3 regions of the Massilia sp. PAMC28688 genome follow, and region 2 is predicted to be linked to each of the others. Evidence: predicted binding sites of a transcription regulator. Region 2 holds the regulator's gene; each other region holds the start of a gene.
The links. The regulator sigma-54, encoded in region 2, starts transcription at its own class of promoters, with help from an activator protein. The targets are predictions, from matches to a motif close to TGGCANGNAANCTGCTTT.

Region 1 (10,056 bases), 2.0 Mb from region 2:
ATAACGTGTGGATTGGCGCAGGAGCGCTGATATTACCGGGCGTGACGATTGGCGACCACGCCATCATTGGCGCCGGCGCGGTCGTCACGCGCGACGTGGCCGACGGCGTGACCGTGGCGGGCAACCCGGCCCGGGCAATCAATAAAGCATGAATTACCTGCTGGTCCCGGCGTGACTGAACAGGTCCCTGGCACCCTTGACCCTTGACGCTTGACCGATCTGGCCAGGCAGGCTGCCGCCAGCGGGCACTCAGCGCCAATGAAACACCGTGCGAAACGCATGGACGCCCTGCCACTCTGGAGCCATGAAGACGGCCATCCCGGTGACGGTCGCAGTCGGACCACGCCCGAGCGCTTAGCGGGCAGCGGCGTTTTTGCTATCCGCGCGAATTGGCCATCATCGGCCGGCACTGACGGAATTCGCAGCGGGCCATGTACACCTGCTTGTTGTCGCAAATCATGCGATAGATTTCAACCGGACCCGGCTTGGTCATGAGGCCGGCGCCCTGCCCGCCCTTGCAGCCGACCGCTGCTGCCATGCGCTCCACCGTTACTGACGACACGCCCGAACGGTAGGGAACCCGTTCGATGCCATCCTTTTGCGTCGCTTCCATCGCGCTCTTGAGAGCAGGATCCCAGACCGGCATGGGGCCGGAGCGCATGGCGCATCCACCCAGTAAGACGGCGCACATCAGGACGATCAATCGCTTCATGGTTTTTCCCGGAAAATAAAGGGCTACAGTAAAGGTTACAGCACGGTCAGGCGAAGGTCAGCGTCCTGACGCCTTCGCTCGTGCCAAGCAGGCACACATCGGCGCCGCGGCGCGCGAACAAGCCGTTGGCGATGACGCCAACGATCTGGTTGATCCCGGTTTCCAGCGCGGCCGGATCGGTAATGTGCAGACCGGCCACATCCAGGATCTCGCCGCCGTTATCGGTAATAAAAGCCTGGTCGCTGCCCGCCTTCAGACGCAGGCGCGGCTGGCCGCCCAGCGCCGTCAACTGGCGCATGACGGCGTTGCGCGCCATCGGCAGCACTTCCACCGGCAGCGGGAACCTGCCCATCACATCGACCAGCTTGGAGCCGTCGGCAATGCAGATAAACTGGCGCGATACCGAGGCCACGATTTTCTCGCGCGTGAGCGCGGCGCCGCCGCCCTTGATCATGGCACCGGCAGGGGTGATTTCGTCCGCGCCATCGATGTAGACCGCGATCTCGCTCACCTCATTGAGGTCATACACGGTCATGCCGTGGCCGCGCAGGCGGGCCGCCGTTGCTTCGGACGAGGCCACCGTCCCCTTGATCCGGTCCTTGATCTTCGCAAGCTCGTCTATGAAGAAATTGGCCGTAGAGCCGGTGCCCACGCCGATGATTTCGCCATCGATCACATACTGAATGGCAGCTTTCGCTACCGCTTGCTTGAGTTCGTCTTGAGTCATGATCAGCTGGCCGTATGCCAAAAAAAATGCAGAATGCGCCATTTTAGCGGATTGGACACCGCCCGATCACATTCCGGCGGCAATTTCGCTTTCTTAGATGCATGAACGTCACACGGGGCCGGGCAAGCGATGGGGTTTTAGCCATTCACGCGGGGAAATTTATGCGAAAATGTGTCATGCACAAAGAATATGCGGGGATTGCACAATGAGCGACAACAAGACAGTTCTGGTCGTGGACGACAGCCGGGTGTCGCGCATGATGGCGCGCCAGTTCATCCTCAGCGCCCGTCCGGGCTGGACGGTGGAGGAAGCGGCAAGCGGCGAAGAAGCGCTGGAAAAGGTGGCGGGCATGGCGCCCACACTGATCATGGTGGACGTGAACATGCCCGGCATGGGCGGCATGGCCGCAGCCGAGCAATTGCGCAGCCTGTGCCCGCAGGCGCATATTTCCCTTGTCACAGCCAACGTGCAGAACGCCACGCGCAACCGCGCCGCCGACCTGGGCATCGCCTTCATGGAAAAGCCGATCACTGAAAGCCGCATTCACGCCCTCATTGGCGCCCTTGCCCCGGACTAGCCATGTTCAAGCTCACCGAACTCCAGCACGACGCCCTGGTTGAGATTTTCAATATCGGCGTCGGCCACGCTGCCAGCGCGATGAGCGAAATCGTCAACGAGCCGGTCACGATGTCGGTGCCGTCCATTTCCTTCCTGAGCCGGGCAGATGCGGCGGCCATGCTGGGGCACCGCGAGCGCGCCCGCGTGTGCGGCGTGAGCCAGCGCTACCAGGGTGCCTTTTCCACCGAAGCCATGCTCATGTTCCCCGAGGATAAGAGCCTCGATATCGTTCGACTCATGGTGGGCGAATCAGTTCCCCTCAAGGAGCTGACCGAAATGGAACAGGAGGCCATGAGCGAGATCGGCAACATCATTCTCAATTCCTGCGTGGGCACGCTGGCCAACATCCTGTCCCAGGAACTGTCCGGCTCGCTCCCCCAGTACCACGTGGGCACGAGCGAAGAAATCATCGGCGTGCACGGGCAGCAGCCAGACACCATCGTGCTCATGCTGCATATCGACTTCATCCTGGAAACGCACCAGATCCACGGCTACGTGGCATTCATCCTCGACATGACGGCGCTACAAGACTTGCAGGAGCAGCTCGACATTTACCTGGCCACGATCACGGGACCGGGCTGATGGGGGACAGCGACACCACACGCCTGGGCGTGCTGGAAGACGTGCTCGATGCCGTCAACCTGGGCATCATCGGACTCGATGAGCAGGGCCGGGTGGTGCTGTGGAACAGCTGGATGGACCGGCATGCCACGCACCGGGCCGACGCCGTGCTGGGCCAGGATTTTTTCGCCACCTTCCCCGCCCTCAAAGGCAAGCGCATCGAAGGGGCCGTGCGCCAGGCCTTGCGCGACAACCTGCCCTCGCTGCTGTCGCAAACCCTGCACAAGGCACCGTTCGAGCTCTACAGCAGCGCGGCAGCGGCCGCCAGTGGCGAACGCATGCAGCAGGCCGTGGCCGTCACCCCGCTCAGCAGCGCCGGCGCCGGGCGCCTGTGCCTGATCCAGATCACCGATGTGAGCGTGGCGGTTCACCGCGAACAGTTGCTGCGCGACCAGGCGCTGGAACTGCGCTCGCAAACGTTTTCCGACGGCTTGACCGGCATTGCCAACCGGCGCCATTTCGACGTCGCCATGGACAAGGAAATTCGCCGCGCCAAGCGGGCCGGCACGCCGCTGTCGCTGCTCATGCTCGACATCGACAGTTTCAAGGCCTATAACGACCATTATGGCCACCAGCAGGGCGACGCCTGCCTGGTGCGCGTGGCCACGGCGCTGGCGGCCATGCTGCAGCGCCCGCTCGACCTGATCGCCCGCTACGGCGGCGAAGAGTTTGCCGTGATCCTGCCAGAAATGGATGCCGAGCAGAGCGTGGCCATGGCCGAAGCCATGCGGCGCAAGATTGTCAGCCTCAATATCGCGCACGACATGGCTGGCCATGCCGACCACGTGACCATCAGCGTGGGCGTGGCCACCCGGGCCAGTGGCGAGGACGGGGCCGATACCGCCGCCCTGCTCGGCGCTGCCGACCGGGCCCTGTACGCTGCCAAGCATGCCGGGCGCAACTGTGTAGTCTTGCACGCCGTGGGCCCGGCACCAGGCATGCCCGGCGTGCCGGGCGCGCGGGGCGTTACGGTTCCGGCGAATGGGCCTGTTTGAGCCTGCGCAGCACGAACGTTGAGCGGCTGTGGCGCAAGCCGGGCAGCTTGTACAGCTTGCGGCGCAAGAATTCTTCATAGCCGGCCGTGCCGGCCACGGCCACCTTGATCAGGTAATCGTATTCGCCGGTGAGCAGATACGCTTCCAGCACCTCGGGCATGTCCGCCAGCGCCTGGCCAAAGCGCGCGAAGGTGTCGTCGTCGTGGCGGTCCAGCGTCACCTCGATCATGACCGTGTCCGGCACCCCGAGCGCCTGCTGATTGAGCAGCACCGTGTAACCCTCAATCACGCCTTGCTCTTCCAACCGCCGCACGCGGTTCCAGCATGGGGAGGCCGACAAGCCCACTTTTTCGGCCAGGCCGGCATTGGACAGGCGCCCGTCGCGCCGCAGCTCTCGCAATATCTTTCTATCTATTTCGTCCAGATCGACAGTTTTTTCCATTCCTTTTCCCTAAAAAGAAGATCCTTCTTCAGTTTACCGCAACGGCAGAACCTCCTTCTCTATTTTCTGGGCATCGACACAGGTTTTGAAAGCCTATTCCGGCGCGGCCGCCGTATCCTTTCCTCATGAATGCTGACCTGACTTTTTTGCTAGAACCGGACTGTACACTCGATATCCTGGAGGCCGTGCTGGCCACGGCCAGACGGGGCGGCCTGCACCTTGGCGCACTGCGCGTGCATAACAAGGAGCGCAACAACGCTGTGCATTTGCGGGTGCGAGTGGGAGATCCCCACTTGCTGGATCTGTTTGAATTGAGACTCAACAACATTATCGGAGTGCATGAGTTATGCCGAGTGACTGTCGAATAGCTTTACATTTCTTTATCATCGATTGCGCCTCAACAAGGCAAATCGGCTTAAACAGGGCCATCGCGTCGACTGGTACGGAGATTGCTTAGTCTCGGTACTCACTTTACGCAGGCCATTCCATGAAAACAAGAAATTTCCTATGCGCAGCTATTGGCGCCCTGTTCATGTGCAGCGCCAATGCCGCCCTGGTTGTCTATGACAGCAAAACAGCATTTAACGATGCCACCACGTCGCAAATCGTCGAGCCTTATATTGCTCCCGAAAATAGCTTCCTGTCGCTGAGCGAAGCGACCTTCAACGGCATCCGCTATCCTGAGCTGGCCTTTATGGTCGACCCCGGATATGCGCCCGATCTCTACCAGTGGAACAGCGGCGCCGTGCTATTACTGGGCAATGTCGCGACCCTGTCCTTCGCGCCCACCCACGCCTTTGCGGCCGATTTCGGCACCCTCAATCCCGGCGCTGCGGTCACTGTCACCATCGACGGCATCGACACAGTCGTGCGCACCGAAGCGCGCAGAAATCTGCGTTTCCGAGGCTGGGTATCGGACACCGCCTTTACCTCGGTGTCGTTTTCCACACCGGCCCAGTTCCTTATCCTCGACAATGTCACCCGCGCCGGCGCGGGCGGCCTGCCGCCTCCCGTGCAAGTGCCGGAACCCGGCAGCCTGGCACTGATGGGCGTGGGCTTGCTGCTACTGGCGCGCAAGCGCGTTAGTACAGTATCCTGAAGGCCGCAGCGCGGCCACCCTGGCCGCGCATCGTCCTCGCTACTTTCAAGGCCCATGAACCCTTCCCTGCTCGCCGCCACCGTCCTGTTGTTATCCACCGCCAGCGCCAGCGCCGGCACCAATGAATACAGCGCGCTCATGAAAGCGCGCAAATATGCCGACGTCGAACGCGCGGCCGCAGCCAGGCTGGCCAGGGAACCGGCCAACGCCGACGCGCTGGTAGCGCGCAGTTCCGCCATTGCCGGCGGCGGCAACCAGGCCCGCATCCCGGAAGCGATCGGTTATGCGGAGCAGTGCGTACGCCGCCATCCATCCCACTCCCCGTGCCATCTGGCGCTGGGCCAGATGCTCGGCTGGAAAGCCATGGCCGGCGGCATCCTGTCGGCCATCGGCTACGCTGGCGACATCCGCGGCGCCTTCCAGAAAGCGGTCGAACTGGACCCGCGCAACCTCGACGCCCGTTTTTCGCTGCTCCAGTTTTACCTGATGGCGCCATCGATTGCGGGCGGCGGCAGTAGCAAAGCCGTGGACCTGGCGGGAAAGACCGCGGCGCTGTCGCCTGAAGGCGCGCGCATCATGCAGGGCATGATCGACCTCCACGGCGGCAACCTGGCAAAGGCTGAAGCCACCGCCAATGCTGCGCGTCCGGGCGGCGACGAGGAGCTGGCCGAGCGCCACGAAGGCTTGCTGGTCTCGATCGCCGGCAAATTCATGAGCGAGAAAAAACTGGCGGACGCCGAACGCATCGTGCAGACAACGGCGCGCCTGTATCCCGAGAGCGAGCAGGCGGCCTTCATGACGGCGCGCGTGCGCCAGGAACAAGGGCGCCATCGCGAAGCGGTGGTGGCATTCGAAGCGCTGCTGGCCAAGCATGCGCGCGGCTACATTCACTACCGGCTGGGCCAGTCGCAGCAGGCACTGGGCGAGAAAGCCAAGGCAGTTGCCGCCTTTGAAAAGGCGCTGGCCGCCACGCCGGGGCTGAACCCCAAACAAAAATCGGATGCCCAGGCGCAGCTGGCCACCTTGAAAAGCTGAGCAGGCCAGGGCCTGCGGCGGGCGCAGTCGATCACGCCGCGCCCGCTCGGATGGAACTTGCTGCCGTAAGTAGGTGGGGCGGGCGGCAGGGCGCGATGACCACCTCGTGCACCTCTTGCACCCGTTGCGGCAGGAGCAATCACTTCGGCCCGTGGGGAAGCATCGGCACTATGGGGCGTGCCGCGTCGAACGCTTGAAGAAAGTCAGGAGGCGTCCACAATCGCGCGGCAGATTGTCCCTGCTGGCGGGGTGGGCAAGAAAATGGCCAAGTACCTGCTGGTACAACGCCAGGCTGTCCGCATAGCGCCGCTGGCGCATGGAAGCTGCCGAACCGAGATGACGCAGCACGAAAAAGTCGGCCAGCAAGTCACCCTGCGCTTCCATGTTGTAGTCGGCCAGCGTCTTGCCGGGGTCCAGGTCGTAGTGATAGGGCAGGCCAAGGCGAATCGCCCCGCGGGCGCGCACGGCATAGCCCAGCTGGTGCTGCCAGACATGCACCATCTCGTGCATGAACCAGTGGCGCGCATGTTCCGTGCCCACGGCAAAATCATCGAGAAAGCACGACCCATGAAAGTACATGGCACCGTTCGGCGTCATCGCGCAGTTACTGGGCTGGAAAGGCATGTAGCGCCGGCGGTGGATGCGCACGCGCCTGTAGTCGACGGCATCCTTGAACAGCAGCGACGCCATGGCGACTTCGCCTTCGGTCAGGAAGCGCCAGCCGGGAACCCGCCGGCGGCGAACAGGCAAGATCATGGCGCCATCCTGCTACTGGGAGTCAGGTGGGACTGGCACCAGCCCCGGCCGCCCGCCGCCGCAGCAGCGAGTGGCCAGGGTGAAGCATGCAAGGCCGGCTGCGGCCCTGGCATCTGGTCCATCCTATCCAGCGGCCGTGGTGCCACGCCTTAAGACTCAGGCGCGCAAGGCCGATGCCGCGCGTGCCAGTTCCGTGATATGGGCCCAGTTACCGGCCTGGATCGCGTCCTTTGGCGTGAGCCAGGAACCGCCCACGCAGGCCACGTTCTTGCAAGCCAAAAACTGCGGCGCAGTCTCGATCGAAATGCCGCCCGTGGGGCAGAACGTGACGTCGGGCAGCGGGCCGCCAATGGCATTGAGCATGCCCACGCCGCCGGCCGGCACTGCCGGGAACAGCTTGAGCTGGCGGAAACCGGCTTCGCGCGCGGCCATGACTTCGGACGGCGTCATCACGCCCGGCAGCAGCGGCAAGCCGCTGCTGCGCGCCGCCGCGATCAATGCCGGCGTCAGGCCCGGCGAGACGCCGAACACCGCACCGGCGTCGCGCGCGGCGGTAAATTCCTCGGCCTGGGTGAGCGTACCGACGCCGACAATGGCGCCCGGCACCTGCGCCATGGCGCGGATGGCACCGAGGCCGTGCGCGGTGCGCAGCGTCACTTCGAGCACGCGAATACCACCTGCCACCAGTGCCTGCGCCAGCGGCACGGCATGCTCCGGATCGTCAATGGCAATTACCGGGATAACGCTCGCCGAGCGCATGATGTCGAGTAGGGTCATGGTCATTTTGGGTTCTTGATGAGGAAGTCTTCGTCGGAGCCTGGCACGATGTCGCCCACATCGGTGCCTTCGTGCAGCTGCACAGTGGTCTGGATCGGTGACGGGAGCGGGAAGGTCGTGGCGCCCTTTTCCGCCTCGCTGATGGCCGAGCGGAACATCGCAAACAGCTCGCGGCCCATGCCGATGTGATTCGGGGTCAGGTCGGCCGCGGCGGGGGTGCGCGCCGCCCACACGGCCTGCGGCACCAATGCCTCGAGCGTGCCGGTGGTGGCATCGAGACGAATGATGTCGCCATCGCGCACCAGGCCCAGTGGACCGCCGGCGAGGATTTCGGGCGACACGTGAATGGCGGCCGGCACCTTGCCCGACGCGCCCGACATCCGTCCATCGGTCACCAGTGCCACATGGCGGCCTGCATCCTGCAGGTTGGCCAGCGCAGGGGTGAGCGCATGCAGCTCGGGCATGCCATTGGCGCGCGGGCCCTGGAACCGGATCACGGCCACGAAGTCGCGATCGAGCTTGCCGGCCTGGTAGTCGTGCATGAAGTCTTCCTGCGAATTGAACACCAGCGCCGGCGCTTCCACAATGCGGTGCTGCTCCTTGACGGCAGAGACCTTCATCACCGCGCGGCCCAGGTTACCCTTAACCAGGATCATGCCGCCGTCCGGGGCGAACGGCGCCGCGGCGGGCCGCAGTACCGAGTCGTCGCCGGTCAGCTGGGGCACCGGCTTCCAGTAAGCCTGGTCCCCATCGAGGAATGGCTCGGCGCAGTGGGCGCGCAAGCCCTTGCCCAGTACCGTCGTCACATCGTCGTGCAGCAGGCCGGCGTCGAGCAGTTCGCGGATGACAAAGCCCGGGCCGCCGGCGGCCTGGAAGTGATTCACGTCGGCGTCGCCGTTGGGGTAGATCCGGGTGAGCATGGGTACCACGGCCGACAATTCATCGAAATCATTCCAGTCGATGATGATGCCGGCTGCCTTGGCGATGGCCACCAGGTGCAGCGTATGGTTGGTGGAGCCGCCGGTGGCCAGCAGGCCCACCACGGCGTTGACGATGCACTTCTCGTCCACCACATGGCCGACCGGCGTGTAGCTGCCGCCCTGCTGCGAAATTTCGACTGCGCGCCTGGCGGCGGCCGCGGTGAGCGCCTCGCGCAGCGGCGTGCCGGGCGTGATGAAGGCGGCGCCGGGCAGGTGCAGGCCCATGATCTCCATCAGCATTTGGTTGCTGTTGGCGGTGCCGTAGAAAGTACAGGTCCCGGCGGCGTGGTAGGACCCGGCCTCGCACTCGAGCAGCTCTTCGCGCGTGGCCTTTCCCTGCGCGTACAACTGGCGGATGCGGGCCTTTTCCTTGTTCGAGATCCCGCTCGTCATCGGGCCCGCCGGCACGAACACGGCCGGCAGATGGCCGAAGTGCAGCGCGCCGATCAACAGGCCCGGCACGATCTTGTCGCACACGCCCAGGTACAGGGCCGAGTCGAACATATTGTGCGACAGCGCGATGGCCGTGCCCATGGCGATGGCGTCGCGTGAAAACAGCGACAGTTCCATGCCCGGCTGTCCCTGCGTCACGCCGTCGCACATGGCCGGCACGCCGCCGGCAAATTGCGCCACAGCGCCTACCTCGCGCACGGCATTCTTGATAATGGCCGGGAAGGACTCGAACGGCTGGTGGGCCGAGAGCATGTCGTTATACGACGACACGATGGCCACCGAAGGCTGCTTCACCTGGCGCAGCACCAGCTTGTCATTGGCAGGAAAGGCCGCGAAACCGTGGGCCAGGTTGGTACACGACAGCGCGCCGCGCTGCGGCCCCTGCAGACGCGCCGCGTCCAGGTGCGCCAGGTAGGCAGCGCGCGACGGTCGGCTGCGCTCGATGATCCGGGTGGTGACCGCTTCAACTACGGGATGCAAGGCCATGGCCATTCCTTATGAATATGTTTTGTGAAATTTTACTACAAAAATGCCAGTCCACGGATTTTTTTACCGATCATGACGGCGTTCAACTGCTCACAGGATCACCGAACCCCGTATCGCTCTGGCTGAGCTCTTCCTGCTCGGATAGCGATCCGCGATTGAGCTACATTCGTTTTGTAGTGAATTTACGTAAATCTCCTGTATCATTCGACAATCTCTTAACAGCTCAACACTGCCATGCTCAACAGCCCCCTTACCGCCAGCGCCAGCTACCAGGCGCTTGACCAGCTTGCCCCCGCTGCCCGCCAGTGGCAACTGCGCGATCTGTTCGCCGCCGACGCCAACCGCTTCCCGGGCA
Region 2 (10,056 bases):
ACTTCGTGTTTGACGTGCGTGCGCTGCCCAATCCCTACTACGACCTCACGCTGCGGCCGCTGACCGGCATGGACGCGCCGGTGATTGCCTTCCTCGACGCGCAGCCCAGCGCCGCCGAATTGCTGGAAGATATCCGCGCCTTTATCGCCAAGTGGCTGCCGTCATTTAAGACCGACAACCGCAGCTATCTGACGGTGGCGGTAGGGTGTACCGGCGGGCAGCATCGCTCGGTGTACATGGCCGAAAGGCTGGCCGCCTACTTCAGCCCGACCGAGCGCGTGGTACTGCGTCATCGCGAACAGAGCTAGTCCGCCCGCCACAGTCCGCAGGGGCCGCCCCCTTGAAGATCAGCCTTGCAAGTGCCGCAGCGGATGCGCGCTGTCCGGCCACACCGGCATGAAAAAGCGCGCCACCATGTCCTCGCTCACCTGCTCCAAAGTCGGCGGATTCCACTTCGGCGCATTGTCCTTGTCAATCACCAGCGCGCGCACGCCTTCCAGCACTTCGCCGTGTTCAAAGTTGTGCCGCACCATGGTGCGTTCCATGCGCAGGCAGCCCGCCACATCGAGGCCGGCACCGCGTACCAGCAGTTCGCGCGTTACGCACATCATCAGCGGTGAACGCTGGCGCATGGCGGCCAGCGCCTTTTGCGCGAAGGCACTGTCGTCGCCTTCGAGCGACAGCATGATGGCGGCGACCGACGGGGCGCCGAAATGGCGGTCGATGTCAGCGCGCGCTGCTGCCAGTTCACTGCTGCCAGACTGTCCAGCAAACGGCGCCGCAAAATTGCTGATCGCCTCGCGCAGCTGCGCCCCTGGCGTGGCGTCGATGAGCGCGCCAAGCGCTGCCATCTGCTCGTGCGGCACGAACAGGTCGGCCAGTCCCACGTACAGCGCATCGGCCGCACCGATGGTCAGCCCCGTCAGCCCCAGGTAGTTGCCCAGCTGCCCCGGCGCACGGGACAGGAAGTAGCTGCCCCCCACATCGGGAAACAGGCCGATGTTCACTTCCGGCATGGCCATCTTGGTTTTTTCAGTCACGATGCGGATGCGGCAATCCGGGCCGCCCTGCGCAATGCCCATGCCGCCCCCCATGACCACGCCATCCATCAAGGCCACGTAAGGCTTGGGATACAAGTGGATCAGGTGGTTGAGTGCGTATTCCTCGGTGAAAAAGTCTTCCAGCAGCGCGCTGCCTCCCATGGGCGTGGCATGACCGCACTCATGGAAAAAGCGGATGTCGCCGCCGGCGCACAGCGCCTTGGGACTGCTGCTGCCGATGACCACCGCATCGATCCCGGCGTCGTCACGCCACGCCTCCAGGATGGCGGTCAGGTCGCGCACCATCTGCAGCGACAGCGAATTGAGGGCCTTCGGGCGGTCGAGGGTGATGATGCCGGTTCGGTCGGCAACGCGATGCAGGACGTATGTGCTCATGGCAGGCAGTAGGAAAGAGAAAAGAGCGCTATTTTACCGCCGCACTGGAGCGCCACCAATTGCTTCCGGCAAGCCGCCCGGGCCCGCACCTGACCAGGGCGCCGGATGCTGACCGCGAACAGCAAAAAGGCGCCCTCGCGGACGCCTTTGGCTGTGGAACCCGGTGCAGTTACACCGCTTCCGGGCTCTGCTCTTCAGGCATGTGCTTGATGGCCTGGTGATTGTGGTCCTGGACCTTGCCCTTGTACTTCATGACCTGGCGGTCGAGCTTGTCGACCAGGCAGTCGATGGCCGCGTACAGGTCGTGGGAGAGGCTTTCCACATAGACAGTTTTGCCGGACAGGCGCAGATTGATTTCGGCCTTCTGGCGCTTTTCTTTTTCAGTGAGATTGTCGACGGTGAGAATCACGGCGATATCGATCACCTGGTCGAAATGGCGCTTTACGCGCTCGAGCTTGGCTTGTACGTATTCACGGATGGCTGGTGTCACTTCGAGATGATGTCCGCTAATTGTGAGATTCATACACACTCCTAAAGATGGTGTCACTTTCAGTTCATGCGCGTGCGCAGAGGAACAAGGCTTACCACCTGGCATTGCCAGGCAATACTGCAATCTACAGACACTTTCGGAGACTGACGGGCGGGATTTTGAGCGCTTCCCGGTATTTGGCAACGGTCCGGCGCGCAATGACCATACCCTGTTCCCCCAGCATGTCCGCAATCTTACTGTCGGATAATGGATTTTTAGGGTCTTCTGCTCCTGTCAATTGCACAATCAGCGCGCGAATCGCCGTCGAGGATGCTTCTCCCCCCGCTTCGGTGGCGACGTGGCTGCCGAAAAAGTACTTCAACTCAAACATGCCGTGCGGGGTCAGCATGTATTTCTGCGTGGTGACACGAGAGATGGTGCTCTCGTGCAGACCAAGTGTATCAGCAATTTCGCGCAGCACAAGTGGGCGCATGGCAACCGCCCCGTGCGAAAAGAAATTGCGCTGGCGCTCAACAATTGCCTCCGAAACACGCAGGATGGTGTCGAAACGCTGGCGCATGTTTTTGATCAGCCACTTCGCTTCCTGCAGCTGCGCGCTCATCTGTCCTTCGCCCTTGCCCTGCTTGAGCAGGCTGGCATACATATTGTTCACCCGCAGGCGCGGCATGACTTCATTGTTGAGCGATACCGACCAGCCGCCCTTGGCCTTGCGCACGATCACGTCCGGCACCACGAAGTCCGACACGTCCGACGCGAACACGGCGCCCGGATGCGGATTGCACTGGCGGATCACGGCCTGCGCCTCGCGCAGGTCTTCGTCATCGCAGTCGAGGGCCTTTTTCAGCTTGTTGAATTCGCGCTGCGCGAACCAGGCCAGGTGCTTGTCGACGATGGCCAGGGCCATGCGCCGCGTGACCAGCGGTACGCCCGGCATGGCCTTGATCTGCAGGCACAGGCACTCCGAGGCCGAACGCGCCCCCACGCCCACCGGGTCAAAGCTTTGCAGCAGCGCCAGCGCGGTCTTCATTTCGTCGAAGTCGATCTCCAGTTCGGCCGGCAGGCGTTCGTGGATCTCTTCCAGCGTTTCGGTCAGGTAGCCATTGTCGTCGAGCGCATCGATGATCAGCTCCACCAGTGCGCGGTCGCGCCCTTCGCTCACCGTTACCCGCATCTGCTCCATCAGGTGCTCGCGCAGCGTGGTCGACGACGCTTCCAGCTGCGGGCGCGAGTCTTCATCGTCCGAGCCCTTGGCACGGGTCTGTTCGCCCCAGTCGGCGTCGCCTTCCGGTCCCTGCGGCGCTTCGCTGTCCGGCGCATCGCCACCCTCCGCTTCGGCCGGCGCCGGTGCATCCTGGGCGCCCGGCTCCGGCGCCGCTTCGCCCGGCGTGGCATTGCTGCCGATGGCGCCGTCGGCCAGCAGGCGTACCGAGTGGTCAAGCGGATCGTCCAGGCGTTCGAGCAGCGGATTGTCGGTCAGCAGCTGCTCCAGTTCCTGGTGCAGCTCCAGCGTGGACAGCTGCAGCAGCCGGATCGACTGCTGCAGCTGCGGCGTGAGCGCCAGGTGCTGCGAGGTGCGTAGTTGAAGTGACTGTTTCATCGCTTACATGCGGAAGTGTTCACCAAGGTAGACGCGCCGTACCGATTCGTCCGCGATGATGTCGTCTGGCCGTCCCGACGCCAGCACCGCACCCTGGTTGATGATGTAGGCGCGGTCGCAGATGCCAAGCGTCTCGCGCACATTGTGGTCGGTGATCAAGACGCCGATGCCGCGCTCTTTCAGGAAGCGCACGATGCGCTGGATCTCGATGACGGCAATCGGGTCGACGCCGGCAAACGGCTCGTCGAGCAGGACAAAGCGCGGGTTGGTCGCCAGCGCGCGCGCGATTTCCACGCGCCGCCGCTCGCCGCCGGAGAGCGACATGGCCTGGCTCTCGCGCAGCTTTTCAATCTGCAGGTCGGCCAGCAGGTTGTCGAGGCGCTCGTTGATCTCGGTCTTGGAGAGCGATTTGCCATCCACCTTTTGCAGTTCGAGCACGGCGCGGATGTTTTCTTCCACTGTCAGGCGCCGGAACACCGAAGCCTCCTGCGGCAGATAGGACAGGCCGAGCGTGGCGCGGCGATGAATCGGCATGGTCGAAATATCGACCCCGCTGATATCGATACTGCCCGCGTCCGACGGCACCAGGCCCACGATCATGTAGAACGAGGTGGTCTTGCCGGCGCCGTTGGGGCCCAGCAGGCCCACGACCTCGCCGCACTCCACCTGCAGCGAGACGTCGCGCACCACCAGCTTTTTGCCATAACTTTTCTGCAGCCCGCGAACGATCAGCGTGCTGCCGCAGCGTTTCGGTTCCATGCTCAGGTCCCCGGCGACTGTGACGGAGCCGGAGCCGGAGCCGGAGCCGGAGCCTGCGCAGGCGTCTCCGTTGCGGCGCGCGGCCGGCGCGGGGCGATGATCAATTGTCCGCGGCCGCCGCCAGGCTTGCTGGCGCCGCTGGCATCATTGCGGGCCGTGAATACCTCGCGCAGACTGTCGTAGGAAATGTATTCGCTCTGGATTTCGTCAGTCAGGCGCGTGCCTTCCAGCTGGCGAATGCGGGCGCCGGAAAACAGCTTGACCAGGGCGCTGCGCTCGTCGTACTCGATGCGCGCCGCCTCCCCTTCCACCCACAGATTGGGGCCACCGTCGCGCTTCTGGCGGAAGGTCGCAGGCTTGCCACCGTTGCTGGTCATGGTGATCTGCATGTAGTCGTCGGCCGTGCGCTTGATGACCACCCGTTCGGCGCGCAGCACCAGCGTGCCCTTGGTCACAATGACGTTCCCGGTCAGGATGGTGGTCTGGTTGACTTCATCGACCACCAGGTCGGTGTAGTCGATCACGGCGGTCTTGCCCGCGTCTGCCTTTTCGGCCGAGGCGGACAGCATGGCCAGCCCCATGACGGCGATTGCGATAATTTTTTTCATGTTCTTGTCAGTCTGTTTGTTTGGTCTTGCCCGATGCTAGCGCGCCGCCGGTGGCGGATACACCATCCTGCCGCGGCCCATCGTGATCTGGCGCGTGGCGTCGTTGGCCTGCATTCCCATGCCGGTAATGGTGGCGCTGCCCATTGTCATCTTGACCTGCTGGTCCGTTTTCATGCGGTCTTCGTCCGGCAGCACTGTCAGCGCCTCGGTCTGCATCTGCATTGCGCGCGTGGTGGCCGATGCCGGACGGCTGATATCGACATTTCCCAGCAGGTCCACCTCGTTGTCCTGGTGCCGGATGCGCGCGCTGTTGGCCCTGGCCGTCATGGGCGGCGCGCCCGGGGTCAGGTTCTTCAGGATCGGCCGCTCGACGATGGACACGTCGCTGTGCGGCCGGTGCGTGAGGCGCTCGCCATGGAACAGGTAGCGCGGCTTGCCGTCAGGAGTCATGCGCACGAAGCTGAATTTTTCGATGATGTAATCCGGCTCGTCGCCCGCATCGGGGTTGAAGCTCACATCCGGCCGGTTCATGACCTGCACCAGCCAGAACGAACCGGCGGCCAGGAACACCCCGGCCGTGATCATCGCCAGCAGCGGCCAGCGGTGGGCTGTGCGCTTGTGTTTATCCATCAGGCGAAATACGGCGCCAGCGCCGCCTCGTACGTACCCTGGGCACGCATCACCATGTCGCACACCTCGCGCACGGCGCCGCGCCCGCCCCCCGCGCGCGTGACGTAATGGGCGCGGTGCTGCACCTCCGGGTGGCCGGTTGGTACGGTGACGGCAAAGCCCACCTGCAGCAGCAGCGGCAGGTCGATCACGTCGTCGCCGATATAGCCGCACTGGTCGGCCGTCAAGCCGGTTGCCTCCAGCAGGCGCGCAAAGGCCACCCGCTTGTCGTGGATGCCCTGGTGCACGTGCTGTATGCCCAGGTCGGCCGCGCGCCGCACCACGATCGGCGAATTGCGGGCACTGATGATGGCGGTCGCCACCCCGCTTTTCTGGAGCAGCTGGATGCCCAGGCCATCGAGCACATTGAAGGTCTTGGTCGCTTCGCCATCCGGGCCGTAGGTAAGGCTGCCGTCGGTCAGTACGCCGTCGACGTCAAAGATCATGACCTTGATGGCCGCAGCGCGGCGCATGTGCGCAAGTTCGGTGCGGGGACGCTCTGCCGCGATGTTGTTCGGGTCAGTCATCAGATCACCTTTGCGCGCGTGAGGTCGTGGATGTGCAGGGCGCCCACCAGGCGATCTTCATCATCGACCACCAGCATCTGGTTGATGCGGTTTTCTTCCATCACGTGCACCGCGTCCACGGCCAGCTGCTCCGGCCGCACGCGGCGCGGATTGGCGTGCATGACGTCGCGAATGACGATCTTGGTGAAGTCCTGGACCCGTTCGATGAGGCGGCGCAGGTCGCCGTCGGTGAACACGCCGATCGGGTGGCCGGCTTCATCGACCACCGCCGTCATGCCCATGCCTTTCTGGGTGATTTCAAGCAGGGCCGTGGCCAGCGGCACGTCGGCCAGCACGCGCGGCACCGCCTCGCCGCTGCGCATCACGTCGCGCACGTGGGTCAGCAGGCGCCGGCCCAGGGCACCACCGGGGTGGGAGCGCGCGAAGTCTTCTTCCTTGAAACCACGCGCGTCCAGCAGAGCCACGGCCAGGGCGTCGCCCAGGGCCAGCGTGACCGTGGTGGAAGCGGTGGGTGCGAGGTTGAGGGGGCAGGCTTCCTTGGCCACCGAAACATCGAGGTGGACGTCGGCCAGCAGCGCCAGCGAGGACTTGGGATTGCCCGTCATGGCGATCAGGGGCGCACCCATGCGCTTGATGATGGGCAGGATCGACATCAGTTCTGCCGTTTCGCCGGAATTGGAAATGGCGATAAAGGCATCCTGCGCCGTGACCATGCCCAGGTCGCCGTGGGCAGCTTCTGCCGGATGGACAAACATGGCCGGGGTACCGGTGGACGCCAGGGTGGCGGCGATCTTGCGCCCGATGTGGCCGGACTTGCCGATGCCCGACACCACCACCCGGCCACCGCAGGCAAGCAGCAGGCCCACAGCCTTGCCCACGCTGTCGTCGCCGAGCAGGCGCCGCTGGAGCGCGTGCATGGCGTCGACTTCGATGTCGAGCGTCTCGCGCGCCATGTCCATGGCCCGTTCGAGCGCTTGCTGGTCAAAACGGTCAAAAGCTTTCAGCATTGTTTTTTCATCGGTTACACTCATGGAAAGCAGTATAAACGAATTGCGAAAGCAAAAAACTTGCCAGACGTAACAAACAACGATTTCCGCGTACGCGGTCCCCACATTACTTCATTGGCAAAGCATGGTGTCAGGTCTCGAACAAACGCTCTTATTGCTGGGCAGCGCAGTGCTGGGCGTAGTCGCTTTCCGCTCTCTCCACCTGCCTCCCATGCTGGGCTACCTGGCCGTCGGCATCCTGATTGGTCCCCACGCGCTGGGGCTGGCCGAAAATAACGACACCACCCACACCCTGGCCGAATTCGGTGTGGTCTTCCTCATGTTTTCAATTGGCCTGGAGTTTTCGCTGGCCCAGCTCATGGCCATGCGGCGCGTGGTGTTCGGCCTGGGGACGGCGCAGGTTGTATTGACAATCGCCTCCACCATGATATTCGGCTGGCTGCTTTCCACCCAGCTGCCGCCGGCCTACCAGGTCAGCTGGCAGGCGGCTTTTGCCCTGGGCGGGGCGCTGGCCATGTCCTCCACCGCCATCGCCGTCAAGATGCTCACCGAGCGGCTGGAACTGGAAAGCGAACATGGGCGCAAGATCATCGGCATCCTGCTGTTCCAGGATCTGGCCGTGGTGCCGCTCCTGATCATGATCCCGTCGCTCGGCAAGCCGCCCGAGGAACTGGCCGAGACGCTGGCCTGGGCCGGCCTGAAGGCCATTGGCGTGCTGGTGCTGCTGCTGTTCATCGGGCAGAAAATCATGCGCAAGTGGTTCACGCTGGTGGTCAAGCGCCGCTCGCAGGAGCTGTTCATGCTCAACCTGCTCCTGATCACCCTGGGCGCGGCCTGGATCACCGAGCGCGCCGGCCTGTCGATGGCGCTGGGCGCTTTTGTGGCCGGCATGCTCATTTCGGAAACCCAGTACAAGCATCAGGTGGAAGAAGACATCAAGCCGTTCCGCGATGTGCTGCTGGGGCTTTTCTTTATCACCGTGGGCATGCTGCTCAACGTCCAGCTGGTGATTGCGCACTGGTGGCTGGTGCTGATCCTGCTGTGCGGCCCGGTGCTGGTCAAGTTTGCTCTGATCGCGGCGCTGACCAAGTTGTTTGGTTCCTCCGACGGGGTCTCGATCCGCACCGGCCTGGCGCTGGCGCAGGCCGGTGAATTCGGCTTCGTGCTGTTGACGCTGACCTCGGGCGCGAACCTGATCGATCCTTTCATCATCCAGCTGGTGCTCGCCTCCATGGTGCTGTCGATGCTGGTGGCGCCCTTCCTGTTCGAGAAATCGGACCGGATCGTGATGAAGCTCTCGTCCAACGAATGGATGCTGCAGTCGCTGCAGCTGACCCAGATCGCTTCGCGCACCATGGCCGCGCAAAAGCACGTGATCATTGCCGGCTTCGGCCGCAGCGGGCAGAGCCTGGCCACCCTGCTGTCGGATGAAAAAATCGCCTACCAGGCGCTGGACCTGGACCCGGAGCGGATCCAGGAAGCGCAGGCCGCCGGTGCCAGCGTGTCGTACGGCGACGCGGGCCGCAAGGAGAGCCTGGTGGCGGCGGGCCTGTATCGCGCCAGCGCCCTGGTGATCACCTATGCCGACACGGCGTCGGCGCTGCGCGTGCTGCACCTGGTCCACGAGCTGGCCCCGGCCCTGCCGGTCATCGTGCGCAGCTACGACGACACCGACCTGGATTTGCTGAAGAAAGCTGGCGCCGCCGAAGTGGTGCCGGAGGCGCTCGAGGGCAGCCTGATGCTGGCCTCGCACGCCATGGTCATGATGGGCGTGCCGCTGCGGCGCGTGGTGCACCGCGTGCAGCTGGCGCGCGACGAGCGCTATGCCTCGCTGCGCGGCTTCTTCCACGGCGCCGGCGACGCGGGGGACGATCCCGAGCACACCTACGTGCGGCTGCATTCGGTGATCCTGCGCGACGATGCCGGCGCCATCGGCAAGCGCGTGGAAGAACTGGAGCTGCACGAAGTGGGCGCGGAAGTGACCACCATCCGACGCGGCAAGGACCGGGTGGAGGTCAAGCCCCGCACCGAATTCAAGATGGGCGACGTGGTGGTGCTGCGCGGCTCGGCCGACGCGGTGGACCGGGCCGAGAGCCGCCTGCTGCATTAGGCACGCGCGCAGCACGATTGCGGCGGGGCCACGCAAAATTGGTTAGGATGGGCGTGACGGGAGCCGTGCCGTCCCGGCTCTTCTCCGCCACCCAGGACCCGCCCTTCCATGAAACTGCATCAGGAACTTATCGCCACCAACGGCATCAAGCTCAATGTCGCGAGCGTGGGCGCCGGTGCGCCCATCGTGCTGCTGCACGGTTTTCCCGATACCCACACCAGCTGGCGCAAGCAGGTGGCGGCACTGGTCAATGCGGGCTACCGCGTGATCATGCCGGACCTGCGCGGTTATGGCGCCAGCGATGCGCCGCCGGGAACCGATGCCTATCACGTCAAGGTGCTGTGCGCCGACATCATTGGCCTGCTGGACGCCATGCAGCTTGAGCGCGTCTACCTGGTGGGCCACGACTGGGGCGCCGTGGTGGGCTGGCACGTGTGCATGGCGGCGCCGCAGCGGGTGGAGCGGTTTGCCGCGCTGTCCGTGGGCCACCCCAACGCCTACGCCGGGGCAGGCATCGCCCAGAAACTGAAAGCCTGGTACGCCGGCTTGTTCCAGCTGCCGGGCGTGGCCGAAGCCATGGTCCGGGCCGGCGACCTGATGGCGCTCAAGCCGCAGGCGGTGGACGAGGCGCAGCTGGACGACTGGCGCGCCAACTTCAGCGGCGAAGGACGGCTCACGGCCGCCCTCAATTACTACCGCGCCAACAGGCATCTGGCACTGGGGGCAGAGTACCCGCCGGTCACCGTGCCGGTGCTGGGCGTGTGGAGCGAAGGCGACCCGGCGCTGACCGAGGCGCAGATGCAGGATTCGGCAGCCTGGGTCGCGGGATCGTTCCGCTACGAGCGCCTGGACG
Region 3 (10,056 bases), 1.7 Mb from region 2:
CGTGTCGGGCCCCGTATCCTATTTTGGCAAGGACCAGGAAAACGGTGCGCGCATGGCGATCGAAGCGCTCAACGCGCGCGGCACTGTCATTGGCGGCAAGAAAGTGCGCTTCGAGCTGGTCCCGCAGGACGACCAGGCCGACCCGCGCCAGGCCACCAGTGCGGCGCAAAAGCTGGCCGATGCCCGGGTCAACGCAGTGATCGGACACCAGACATCCGGCACCACCATTCCCGCTTCGCGCATCTACCACGAAGCCGGCATCCCCCAGATTTCGCCTTCCGCTACCAACCCAGCGTACACGCAGCAGGGCTTCAATACTGCCTTTCGCGTGGTGAGCAATGACAAGCAGCTGGGGCGCGCACTGGGCCAGTATGCGGTGCGCAGCATGGCCGCCAAACGCATCGTCATCATCGACGACCGCACTGCCTACGGGCAGGGCCTGGCGGCGGAATTTGCAAAAGGCGCGCTGGGCGCCGGCGGCACTGTCGTTGGCAAGGAGTTCACGACCGACAAGGCGATCGATTTCAATGCCATCCTCACGCGCGCCCGGGCGGCGCGGCCGGACGTGATCTTCTTCGGCGGGATGAGCGCCGTGGCCGGGCCGATGCTGCGCCAGATGCAGCAGCTCGGGCTGGGCAAGGTCAGGCTGGTGGGCGGCGACGGCATCTGTTCCGACGAACTGGGCAAGCTGGCGCGGGGCGCGCTGGCCGACGGCCAGGTGGTCTGTGCCGAAGCCGGCGGGTGCAGGAGGCGGGCAAGCCTGCACTTGAGCGCTTCCGGGCCGCGTATAAAACGCGCTTCGGGATCGATATCCAGATCTATGCACCCTACGGCTATGAAGCCGTGATGGCCGTGGCCGATGCCATGGTCAAGGCCGGCTCGGCGGCGCCGGCCAGGTACCTGCCATTCCTGGCCAGGGGCAGCTATCCCGGCATCACCGGCACGATCGCCTTTGACCGCCACGGCGACATCCGCGATGGCACCCTCACGCTGTATGGTTTTGAAGGGGGGCGGCGCAAGGCGCTGGCCGTGGTGCGCTAGGGCGGGACCGGTTCAGGGGCGCGCCTTCCTGCGTCCCTCGTTGAACAGGTCGCGCAGCTGGCGTCCCTGCGCATCCTGCCGGAAGCAGACATACAGCTTTTTGGTCTCCAGGAGGCGCTGGCCGAACACCAGCCGGTGCCGATGGGGCCTGAGCTGCGGGTCGGTGCTGACCAGGTGCGCGAATACGGCGGCGTCAATGACCGCCATGTCGATCCGCCCGCCCAGCAGCTTTCTGAGGTTCTGGGCGTCGTCCCTGGCGGCGTCGCTTACCTGCTCGCCGGCCGCAATGGCCGCATCGAGCGCCTCGGAATTGATGTAGCCGTGGACCACGCCGATGCGATAGGGGCGCAGATCGGCCGGCGAGTCCCAGGCCACTGGGCGCTGGCGCAGCTGGGCCAGTCCCAGGCGGCTGCTCCCGATCGGATCGGAAAGCGCACACTGCTTGATGGTCCGGGCCGAGGCATACTCCGGAAAATAGCCGCCCGCCGGTGGCGGCAGGCGGGTGCGCCGCGCGAGACTACATCAGCTGTTCATTGCCGACCAGGCCAATGTGCTTGACGCCTGCGCGCTGGGCCAGGGCCATGGCGCCTGCCACATATTTGTACGAGGCCAGTTTGTTGGCGCGCAGGTGCAGCTCCGATGGCGTGGCCGAGCGGGCCATCTGCCCCAGCCTTGCCGCCAGCTCGGCGCGCGTGGTCATGACGGTGCCGTCCACGCTGATGGTGCCGTCAAAGTCGATCTCGAGGGTGACGGTGACGGGCTTGACGGCGTTGCTGGCGGCACCTTGCAGCGGCAGGCTGGTGGCATGATGCTGGCGTGGGATGGTAATGATGAGCATGATAATCAGGACCAGCATGACATCGATCAGCGGCGTCATGTTCATGTCCATCATCGGTTCGGGAACGGCGTTGGCGGAAGCAGGTGAAGCGGTCTTCTTGTGCATGGTGGTTCCCCCTGATAGGCCGGCACGGCGTGCGCCGGATGTGTCCAGCATAGCGCTCCTGCCAGCATGGTGCAACCAATATTGCTATCTGATAGCAATAACGTGTGCGACCCTACTTCCAGTGTTCGTCACCGTCGGGGCTGGCCGCTTCGCTGTCGAGCGCGAACATGGCTTCGAGCTCGTCGCGCGCCTGCCTGGCCATCGAGACATACTGCTCCTGGTCCTTGTAGTAGGGGTAGACCTTGTGCAAGTTGGCGATATTGAGCGCCCTGAATTTTTGCGTGGCCTGGCGCGCGCGGTAGGCGCCAAAGCCCAGCTGGCGCAGCACATCGCGCCCCATCATGAGCGCCGACTCGAACGTTTCGCGGTGAATGATCGTGACGCCGCGGTCCATGAGGTCGTAGTAATGGGTCACGTTGCGCGCCCGCGCCATGATGGGCAGGCCGGGGAAGGCTTCGCGTACTGCGTCCACCAGCGCCAGGCTGTCGGCCATGTCGTCGATGGCCACGACCAGCGCCCGGGCGCCGTGGGCGCCGGCGGCATGCAGCAGTTCGACCCGGGTGGCGTCGCCGTAGAACACCTTGGAGCCGAATTTGCGTACCAGGTCGATCTGGTCGGGATCGTGATCGAGCACGGTCAGCTTGATGTGATTGAGGGCCAGCAGGCGGCCCACGATCTGGCCAAAACGCCCGAAGCCGGCGATGATGACATGGCCATCGTTGGCGTCGATGGCATCGGCCGGGCGCGTGCCGGCCACCCGGTAGCGCGGCGCCACCAGCTTGTCGTAGCCGATCAGCAGCAGCGGCGTGGTGACCATGGACAGGGCCACCACCACGATCAGGATCGCGGCGGCGTCCGCACCCAGGACCCCGGCCGTCTGGGCGGCGCCGAATACCACGAAGGCAAATTCACCGCCCTGCGACAGCAGGAAGGCGAACAGGCTGCGCTGGCTGGGCGGGATGCCGATTGCCATTGCCAGGCCATACAATACCGCGATCTTCATCGCCAGAAAGCCCGCCACCAGTCCCAGGATCAGCCACGGCTGCGCCAGCAGGACGCCGAAATCGACCGACATGCCCACGGCAATGAAGAACAGGCCGAGCAGCAGGCCCTTGAACGGTTCGAGGTCCGATTCGAGCGCGTGCCGATATTCGGAGTCGGCCAGCAGCACGCCGGCCATGAACGCGCCTAAGGCCATCGACAGGCCGACCCACTGCATCAGGAGCGCGATGCCGATCACCAGCAGCAAAGCAAAGGCGGTGAAGATTTCGCGCAGGCCGCTGCGGGCGATGGCACGCAGGGCAGGGCGCACCAGATAGCGGCCCCCGATGACGATGGCGGCAATCGCGCCTGCGATGCGGGCGCCATCGATCCAGCCGCCGCCACTGTCACTGGCGGCGGCCACGCCCAGCAGCGGAATGATGGCAATCATGGGGATGGCGGCAATGTCCTGGAACAGCAGGATGGAAAAGGCCGAGGTGCCGGTGGGCGTGGCCTTGAGATTGCGTTCCTCGAGCGTGGCCAGGGCGATTGCGGTGGACGACAGCGACAGGCCGAGGGCGGCAATCAGGGCCACTTTCCACGTCATGCCCAGCATCAGGGCAACGGCCATGAGCACGGCGGCCACTCCCACGACCTGGCCGGTGCCGGAGCCAAAGATGGGACGGCGCATGGCCCACAGACGGCGCGGTTCGAGCTCCAGGCCGATGACGAACAGCAGCAATACGACCCCGAATTCGGCAAAGTGGAGAATGGTCTCGACTTCGCCAATCAAGGCCAGGCCCCAGGGACCGATGGCGATGCCGGCCAGCAGGTAGCCCAGGACCGCGCCCAGGCCGAGCCGTTTGGCCAGCGGCACGGCCACCACTGCCGCTGCCAGGTAGATCAGTGCATTTCCGAGGATGCCGTGTTCCATGTCAGCCTCTGGTGGGGGTGGCGGCGAGCGCGCGCAGGCGGGCGCTGAAGGTGTCGATGTGTCGCGCCAGTGCAGCGTCGCTGGCCTGGTGGGCGCCGTGCAGGATCAGGGGTGGCTCCCAGTGCATGCCGCACAGGGCGGCGGTCTGGCGGAACTGGGGCAGGTAGTCATCAAACGGCCGGGCATGGAGGGCGCCTGGCGCATAGGCCGATTGCGGGCTGCCGGTACTGGCCACCAGCCAGTAGGTTTTGCCGGCCAGGGCCGTGCCACCGGGGCCGTGGGCCCAGCCGGACTGCAGCACCGCGTCCACCCATTCCTTGAGCAGCGAGGGCATGCTGTACCACTGGATCGGGTGCAGGAAGACCACGGTCCCGGCCTCGGCCAGGCGCGCCTGTTCGGCCGCGGCGTCAATATAGAAGTCCGGGTAGGTGTCGTACAGGTCGTGCACGGTCACGCCGTCGATGGCGCGCGCGGCGTCGGCCAGCTGGCGGTTCACGCGCGACAGGTGCGGCGCGGGATGGGCGTAGATGACGAGAATGGGCTGGGGCATGGCAGTGTTATAGCATGCCGCAGCCCTGTTTGGGCAACCCCGGACAGCCCCGGGCAGGCCGGGGCGCCGGCGCTTATGCGCGCGCCCTGCGGCGCAGCGCCAGGGCCGCCAGGGCCAGGCCAATCAGGACCGGGCTTGCCGGTTCCGGCACATCGGTGATGCCTTCGATGACATCATTCTGGCAGGTCTGGCCCCAGTGCAGCGCCATGTCGCCGTAGCCGGCCAGTGCGGTGCCGCGCACGTCGATGTTAAACAGCAATCCCTGGTCGCGCGTCACGGTCCAGGTGCCGGTATGGCCGGTCTGGCGCACGGTCGATGACGTGGTCTTGACAGCGGTGGCCTGGCCATTGCGGTAGTAGCATTGCGATCCCAGCGTGCACTTCATGAAGCTTTCGCTGTTGAGGATGTTGTAGGCATTGGTGGCGCCGTTCAATTCATACAGACTGAAACTGCCACCTTGATTGTTCCACCGGTCGTCGAGGTTCAGGCCGTATGCCCATTTGGTGCCGTTGGCAGCCTTGTCGCCGGTGTGATGCGCGTCGGTGCCGGCCGGGTTCCAGCTGGCGCCGAGGAACACGTCGCCATAGCCGATGCCCTTCGGACCGGCATAGGTTGCGGTACCGGCATGGCCGGCAAATGCGGTCGCGATGCGGATGGTAAGCATGCTGCCATCGAGCGTCACGGTGGCACCCGTGATGTCGAACATGGCGCCACCAATGACGTCGCCATACCTGTGGTCGTTGCCGCCCCAGTAAGCGCCGGCGCCGGTGTCCGAGATCACGCCTGCCTGGGCAGGACCGGCAAAGGCAAGGAGGGCGGCCGCAGCCAGGATTGCATGTTTCATTATGGTCATTTCTAAAAGTGAATTAATGTGGCAGTAGTAGCAATTACTGTGCCAAAACAATAATTCCCATTGGAATCAATGATTTAATGAAACTTGCAATGCCTTTCAGTCAATAACTGTAAAGATTTCTGACAAGATATCAGCCTTTTCCGATAGTCAGAACGTGGCGCGGATCCCCAGGTCGACGTGGTTGACCGCGGACGCGGCGCGCTTGCGGGAAGCGTCGGCATACAGAAAGGTACGCTTTGACAGCGGATACTCATAGCCAATCGACGTCTGGCGCGTGGCCACCGCACCGTCGGGCTCCTTGCGGCCATAGCCCACCAGGAAAGTCCCCCCGCCCACGACATAGTTCGCGCCCAGCACCCAGGCGCGGGTGCCGGCGTTGGCGGCCATGGTATGGGCGCGGTCTTGCCGGCCATAGATGGCCATGAGCTTGAGGGGCGTTACCGGTTTGTAGAAGGCGGCCAGCGACCAGACGTCCGACTCGATGCCGTTGCGTTCCACACCCACCATTGCCCCGAGCGGGCCGCGCTTGTAGGTGGCCGACACGGAGTAGGGGTTGGCCGAGGCCTGGGCGCCGGGGCCGTACTGGGGGATGGCCGTGGTGCCGCGGCCGACGATGGCCGGCCCGTTGTTGGCCTCGCGCGAGGCCAGCGTGACATTGACCTGGAAGCCGCCCCATTCGGGCGTGTTGTACCACACGGCATTGGAAATGCGGTTGAAGGAGTTGCCGCCCGCGTCCAGGGGCTGGGTGGTGTAGCCGGCCACGGCAACATCGGTATAGAAGCCGGCCGGCGAGGGAATGCCGTGGAAAGGCTCGAAGGCGGTCATTGCCTCCATATAGGCGGTGACGCCGCGCCCGATGCGCAAGGTGCCGAAGGGGCCCGCCAGGCCTACCCGGCTCTGGCCCTGGAACATGGGACGCACGACGCTTTCCTGGGTGCCCGTATCCGGTTCATAGCGCATCTCCAGGTGAAACAGCGCCTTGAGCCCGGCACCGAGCTCTTCGCTGCCCTTGACTCCCAGCGTATTGGCGTCGCGCTTGCCAATGGCCGTGGCGCTCCCCGTGCGCTTGATCAGGCCGGCATCGACGGCGCCGTACAGGGTAACGGACTGCGCGTGGGCGTTGCCCGAACAGGCCGCGGCCAGGGTGATTGCGATGAGTGGAGTTTTCATGCCCGTCTGTGTCCTCATGAGTTGGTTACCGGATGAAATACGGTACTGCTCATGAGAAGTTATTTGAAAGCATGACTTGGGGGCAGGTTTTGACCCAGGGCTTGAGCTACGTCAAGCGCCCGCGCCATCAGCGGCGGTCAGCTGTATGTTTCAGGCAAACGGCGCCCCGGCCATGGCCGGGCAGGCGCTCACACGGTCTTGTTGGCCACCAGCGCGGCATCGAGGAAGCGCAGGACAATGGATGCGCCGTCGCTTTGCATGTGCAGCCAGTGCTCGGCACTGTCGGGATCGAGGTCGGTGACGCCATCTTCCCCATAGGTGAAGGCGCCGAGCAGGTCTTGTTTCGGCAAGCCATACACGCAGTGGCAGTGCATGACAATCACCCGCCCGCGCGGGCGGCGGTTGGCGCCAAGCACCGGCACCAGGACAAAGGCAATGCGCACGCCCTGGAAGGTCGCTTCAATGCTGCCATTGTCGAGGACATCGGACACCGAGACGGTTTTCAGGTCGCCCGCATTCTGGAAATAGGCGTGGGAGCGGGTGAGGGCATTGAAAGCGCCCATCAGCGCCGGTCCGGCATCCTGCACGCGGCGCAGCCTGCCCGCCAGTTCTTCGTCAACCATGGTCGTACTCCTCGGCCGTTACCGGCCTGAATTGCCAATTTTTTGTGATGTCACACGCTTCATACTACGCTTGTTGCAAGGAAAAGTCGGGCCGCGGCGTACCGCCCCTACCTACAGCCGGTCTGCTCGGGAGGGGCGCCTGTTGCTGATCAAAATAGATTTGCTGCAAAGGAATAAGGTGGTGGGACAGCCAGTGCCAGGAGACCACCGTGACCCGTACCGCCCTTCCCGCCATCGTGCTCGCGGCCGTTTTGCTGACGGCCTGCACGGTGCCTGCGGCGCCGCCGGCGCCCGCGCTTCCCCATCCCCATGGACGGGTTGACGTACTGCTCAGCCATGAGCGCGGCATGGGCAGCATTGCCTTCGATGCCCGCCACACCTACCTGGCACTGGCCAATTCGGCCACCAGCGGATCGGCAATCCTGCGCGGCGGCACCGTCCTGAACCGGGCAACCGTGTGGCGCAGCGTGGACCTGGGCGATTGCATCCTGGGACCGGCGCGGTCAGGCGCGCCCCTGCGCACGCCCGTGCTGGCCCGGCTGGCAGGCAGCATCTACCTGTTCCAGCCACTGACAGGCGGGGTGGACGAGCGTTCCCTGTGCAAGCTCGAACGCCCCTACGAATGGTTCGCGCCCCGCGACGAGGCCTTACGCATGTGCCGCGACACCACGTGCACCCGCTTGTGGATGACGCAGCTGGCGCTGGCGGGCGGGGCGCTGCTGTCGAATGCCGGTGGCGGCATCAATGTGCTGGCCAGTGCCGATGATGGCCGCAGCTGGCGCGCGCTGCTGGGCGAGCTGGCGCAGCACGGCTGCAGCCATGCCAGCTTCACCGTGTCCGGGCGGCGCCTGCTGGTGGGCGGGGCCTGTGCCCAGGATGCGTCTTACCTGAAGGCTTACCGCCTGGGCGGCGATGGCAGCCTCGCATCAAGCCAGGCCCTGCCGGTAGCCCTGCCGCCCCTGGGACAGCACCGGCTCAAGCTGTTGCAGCGCGCCGGTTCGCCCGGCACCGTCTTTGCCGGGGTGGCCGGGGGCTTGCTGCGCAGTACTGACCATGGGGAAAACTTTCACTTCGTGATCTTGCATCCGCCCCAGTCGGCAGCCTTTCCCACGATCAGCAGCGTGCTGGCGCTGCGCAAGCGGCCGCAGGTGCTGGTGGCGGCCGGGGCCGACCACGTCAGCGGCAAGCCCTACCTGGCAGTGTCGCGCGATGGCGGCGCGCGCTGGACCGACCTGTCGAACATCCTGCCAGGCCATGACGGTGCCGGGCCGGGCGGCGCGGCCGTCACGTCGCTGGCGCAGGACCCGGCGGGACGAGTATTGCTGACGCTAAACCTTCAACCGCAGTCGCAGGGACGGCTGCTGATGCTGACGCTGGGAGGGGTTGACTGAACTGGTAGGTGAGGAAAGCGGCGATCCGTTCCTGGGTCGCGGGCAGGTAGGGAATATTCATGTGGTCCGACTCGGGCACCGTCTCGTCCAGGTGCAGCCGTCCCAGCTTGGACACCAGCTGGTCGGTATGAGAGTGGGGCACCACGTCGTCGCTGGCCGCGCGCAGGACGTAGGTGGGCGCCTTGAGCGAGGGCGCATACTTGACCGATTCAAAGCGGTGGCGCAGCACGTATTCCACCGGCACCGCGCGGAAGCGGCGCTTGGCAATGGCCAGGATGGAATCGTAAGGCGTGATCAGCACCACCGAGTGGGCCGGACGCTCCATGGCCACCTGTACCGCCACGCCGGAGCCCAGGCTGCGCCCCACCACGGCAATGCGGGCAGCGTCCACGTGGTGGCGTTCGGCCAGCCAGTCGTACAGCATGCGGCCGTCTTCCACCATGTGCAGCTCGGCCGGATCTCCCTGTGACTGCCCGTAGCCGCGATAGTTCACGGCCAGCACCGCCATGCCGGGAAACAGCTTGCCGGCGTCGCGCACCACCCAGGACACTTCTTCCGAGCGCCCGCCAAAGTAAATCACGGCCGGATGCGGTCCCACCACCTGGGGCGTCATGAGCCAGCCGGACAGCTTGATGCCGTCCTGGGTGCGTAGTACGATGGGCCGGGTGCGGTGGCCCGTGCTGCGCGGGTTGAGCACTTCGCGCTTGATGGTGGGATTGAAGACCAGGCGCCGCTGGCTGGCGGCAATGGCTGCCGTCGCGGCCACCCACAGCACGCTGAGCGCGCCGGAAACGACTGCTACTTTTCTGGAATGGTTCATATGGGCAATTCTAACCGGGTTCAAGCCGGTACTATATGCGCTGCTTCACGAATTTGATCGCTCGGCTGGAAAGTGGCCGGATTGCAACGCGGCAAAAGGACAACGATGAGCGTCAGAAACCTGAACTATCTGCTGGCACCGGCATCGGTGGCCATCGTGGGCGCATCGAGCCGGCCCGGCAGCGTGGGGGCCACCGTGCTGCGCAACATCATGGAGGGCGGCTTCACAGGGGCCGTCTACCCCGTCAATCCCAAGTATGACGAACTGGCCGGCTTGCGCGTCTGGCACGGCGTGCGCAGCCTGCCGGCCGCACCGGATTTGGCCGTCATCTGCACCCCGCCGGCCACGGTGGCCACCATCGTGCGCCAGCTGGGCGAACTGGGCACACGCGCGGCCGTCGTGCTCACGGCCGGCCTGTCGCGCGAGCACAGGCAGGACATGCTCGCTGCGGCCCGGCCCTTTGTGCTGCGCCTGCTCGGTCCGAACTGTGTGGGCTTGCTGGTGCCGCGCATAGGTCTCAATGCCAGTTTCGCCCACACCGGGGCGCAGCCCGGCAAGATTGCGTTTGTCTCGCAGTCCGGGGCCCTGGTGACCGGTGTGCTTGACTGGGCGCGCGCGCACGGCATCGGCTTTTCGCACTTTGTGTCGCTGGGCGACAGCGCCGACGTCGATTTTGGCGACCTGCTCGACTATCTTGCCAGCGACCCGCATACCGGCGCCATCCTCCTGTACATGGAAGATGTGCGCCAC

Region 1: KY495_RS15040 (PEP-CTERM sorting domain-containing protein) is a predicted target of sigma-54. The motif match lies at 4,554-4,571, and genes of this name have one in related genera.
Region 3: KY495_RS22665 (PEP-CTERM sorting domain-containing protein) is a predicted target of sigma-54. The motif match lies at 5,330-5,347, and genes of this name have one in related genera.

Annotation. Positions count from the first base shown of each region.
Region 1 covers NZ_CP080378.1:3,365,526-3,375,581, reverse strand. Annotated here, with positions in the region: partial or broken gene KY495_RS24390 (sugar O-acetyltransferase) at 1-152, shown strand, start outside; gene KY495_RS15075 (hypothetical protein) at 377-712, opposite strand; gene rpiA (ribose-5-phosphate isomerase RpiA) at 759-1,439, opposite strand; gene KY495_RS15065 (response regulator) at 1,645-2,016, shown strand; gene KY495_RS15060 (chemotaxis protein CheC) at 2,019-2,639, shown strand; gene KY495_RS15055 (sensor domain-containing diguanylate cyclase) at 2,639-3,673, shown strand; gene KY495_RS15050 (Lrp/AsnC family transcriptional regulator) at 3,645-4,115, opposite strand; gene KY495_RS15045 (hypothetical protein) at 4,241-4,483, shown strand; gene KY495_RS15040 (PEP-CTERM sorting domain-containing protein) at 4,603-5,214, shown strand; gene KY495_RS15035 (lipopolysaccharide assembly protein LapB) at 5,269-6,249, shown strand; gene KY495_RS15030 (Rhs element Vgr protein) at 6,418-7,005, opposite strand; gene eda (bifunctional 4-hydroxy-2-oxoglutarate aldolase/2-dehydro-3-deoxy-phosphogluconate aldolase) at 7,162-7,788, opposite strand; gene edd (phosphogluconate dehydratase) at 7,785-9,701, opposite strand; gene pgi (glucose-6-phosphate isomerase) at 9,936-10,056, shown strand, end outside.
Region 2 covers NZ_CP080378.1:1,360,044-1,370,099, forward strand. Annotated here, with positions in the region: gene rapZ (RNase adapter RapZ) at 1-308, shown strand, start outside; gene KY495_RS06045 (enoyl-CoA hydratase/isomerase family protein) at 348-1,436, opposite strand; gene hpf (ribosome hibernation-promoting factor, HPF/YfiA family) at 1,606-1,959, opposite strand; gene KY495_RS06055 (RNA polymerase factor sigma-54) at 2,051-3,523, opposite strand; gene lptB (LPS export ABC transporter ATP-binding protein) at 3,527-4,282, opposite strand; gene lptA (lipopolysaccharide transport periplasmic protein LptA) at 4,285-4,890, opposite strand; gene lptC (LPS export ABC transporter periplasmic protein LptC) at 4,927-5,520, opposite strand; gene KY495_RS06075 (HAD family hydrolase) at 5,520-6,032, opposite strand; gene KY495_RS06080 (SIS domain-containing protein) at 6,086-7,117, opposite strand; gene KY495_RS06085 (monovalent cation:proton antiporter family protein) at 7,218-9,203, shown strand; gene KY495_RS06090 (alpha/beta fold hydrolase) at 9,312-10,056, shown strand, end outside.
Region 3 covers NZ_CP080378.1:5,084,462-5,094,517, reverse strand. Annotated here, with positions in the region: partial or broken gene KY495_RS22690 (branched-chain amino acid ABC transporter substrate-binding protein) at 1-1,041, shown strand, start outside; gene KY495_RS22685 (substrate-binding periplasmic protein) at 1,054-1,416, opposite strand; gene KY495_RS22680 (biopolymer transporter ExbD) at 1,559-1,984, opposite strand; gene kefC (glutathione-regulated potassium-efflux system protein KefC) at 2,097-3,899, opposite strand; gene KY495_RS22670 (NAD(P)H-dependent oxidoreductase) at 3,901-4,449, opposite strand; gene KY495_RS22665 (PEP-CTERM sorting domain-containing protein) at 4,523-5,293, opposite strand; gene KY495_RS22660 (porin) at 5,450-6,472, opposite strand; gene KY495_RS22655 (hypothetical protein) at 6,661-7,095, opposite strand; gene KY495_RS22650 (sialidase family protein) at 7,305-8,486, shown strand; gene KY495_RS22645 (alpha/beta hydrolase) at 8,380-9,306, opposite strand; gene KY495_RS22640 (bifunctional acetate--CoA ligase family protein/GNAT family N-acetyltransferase) at 9,412-10,056, shown strand, end outside.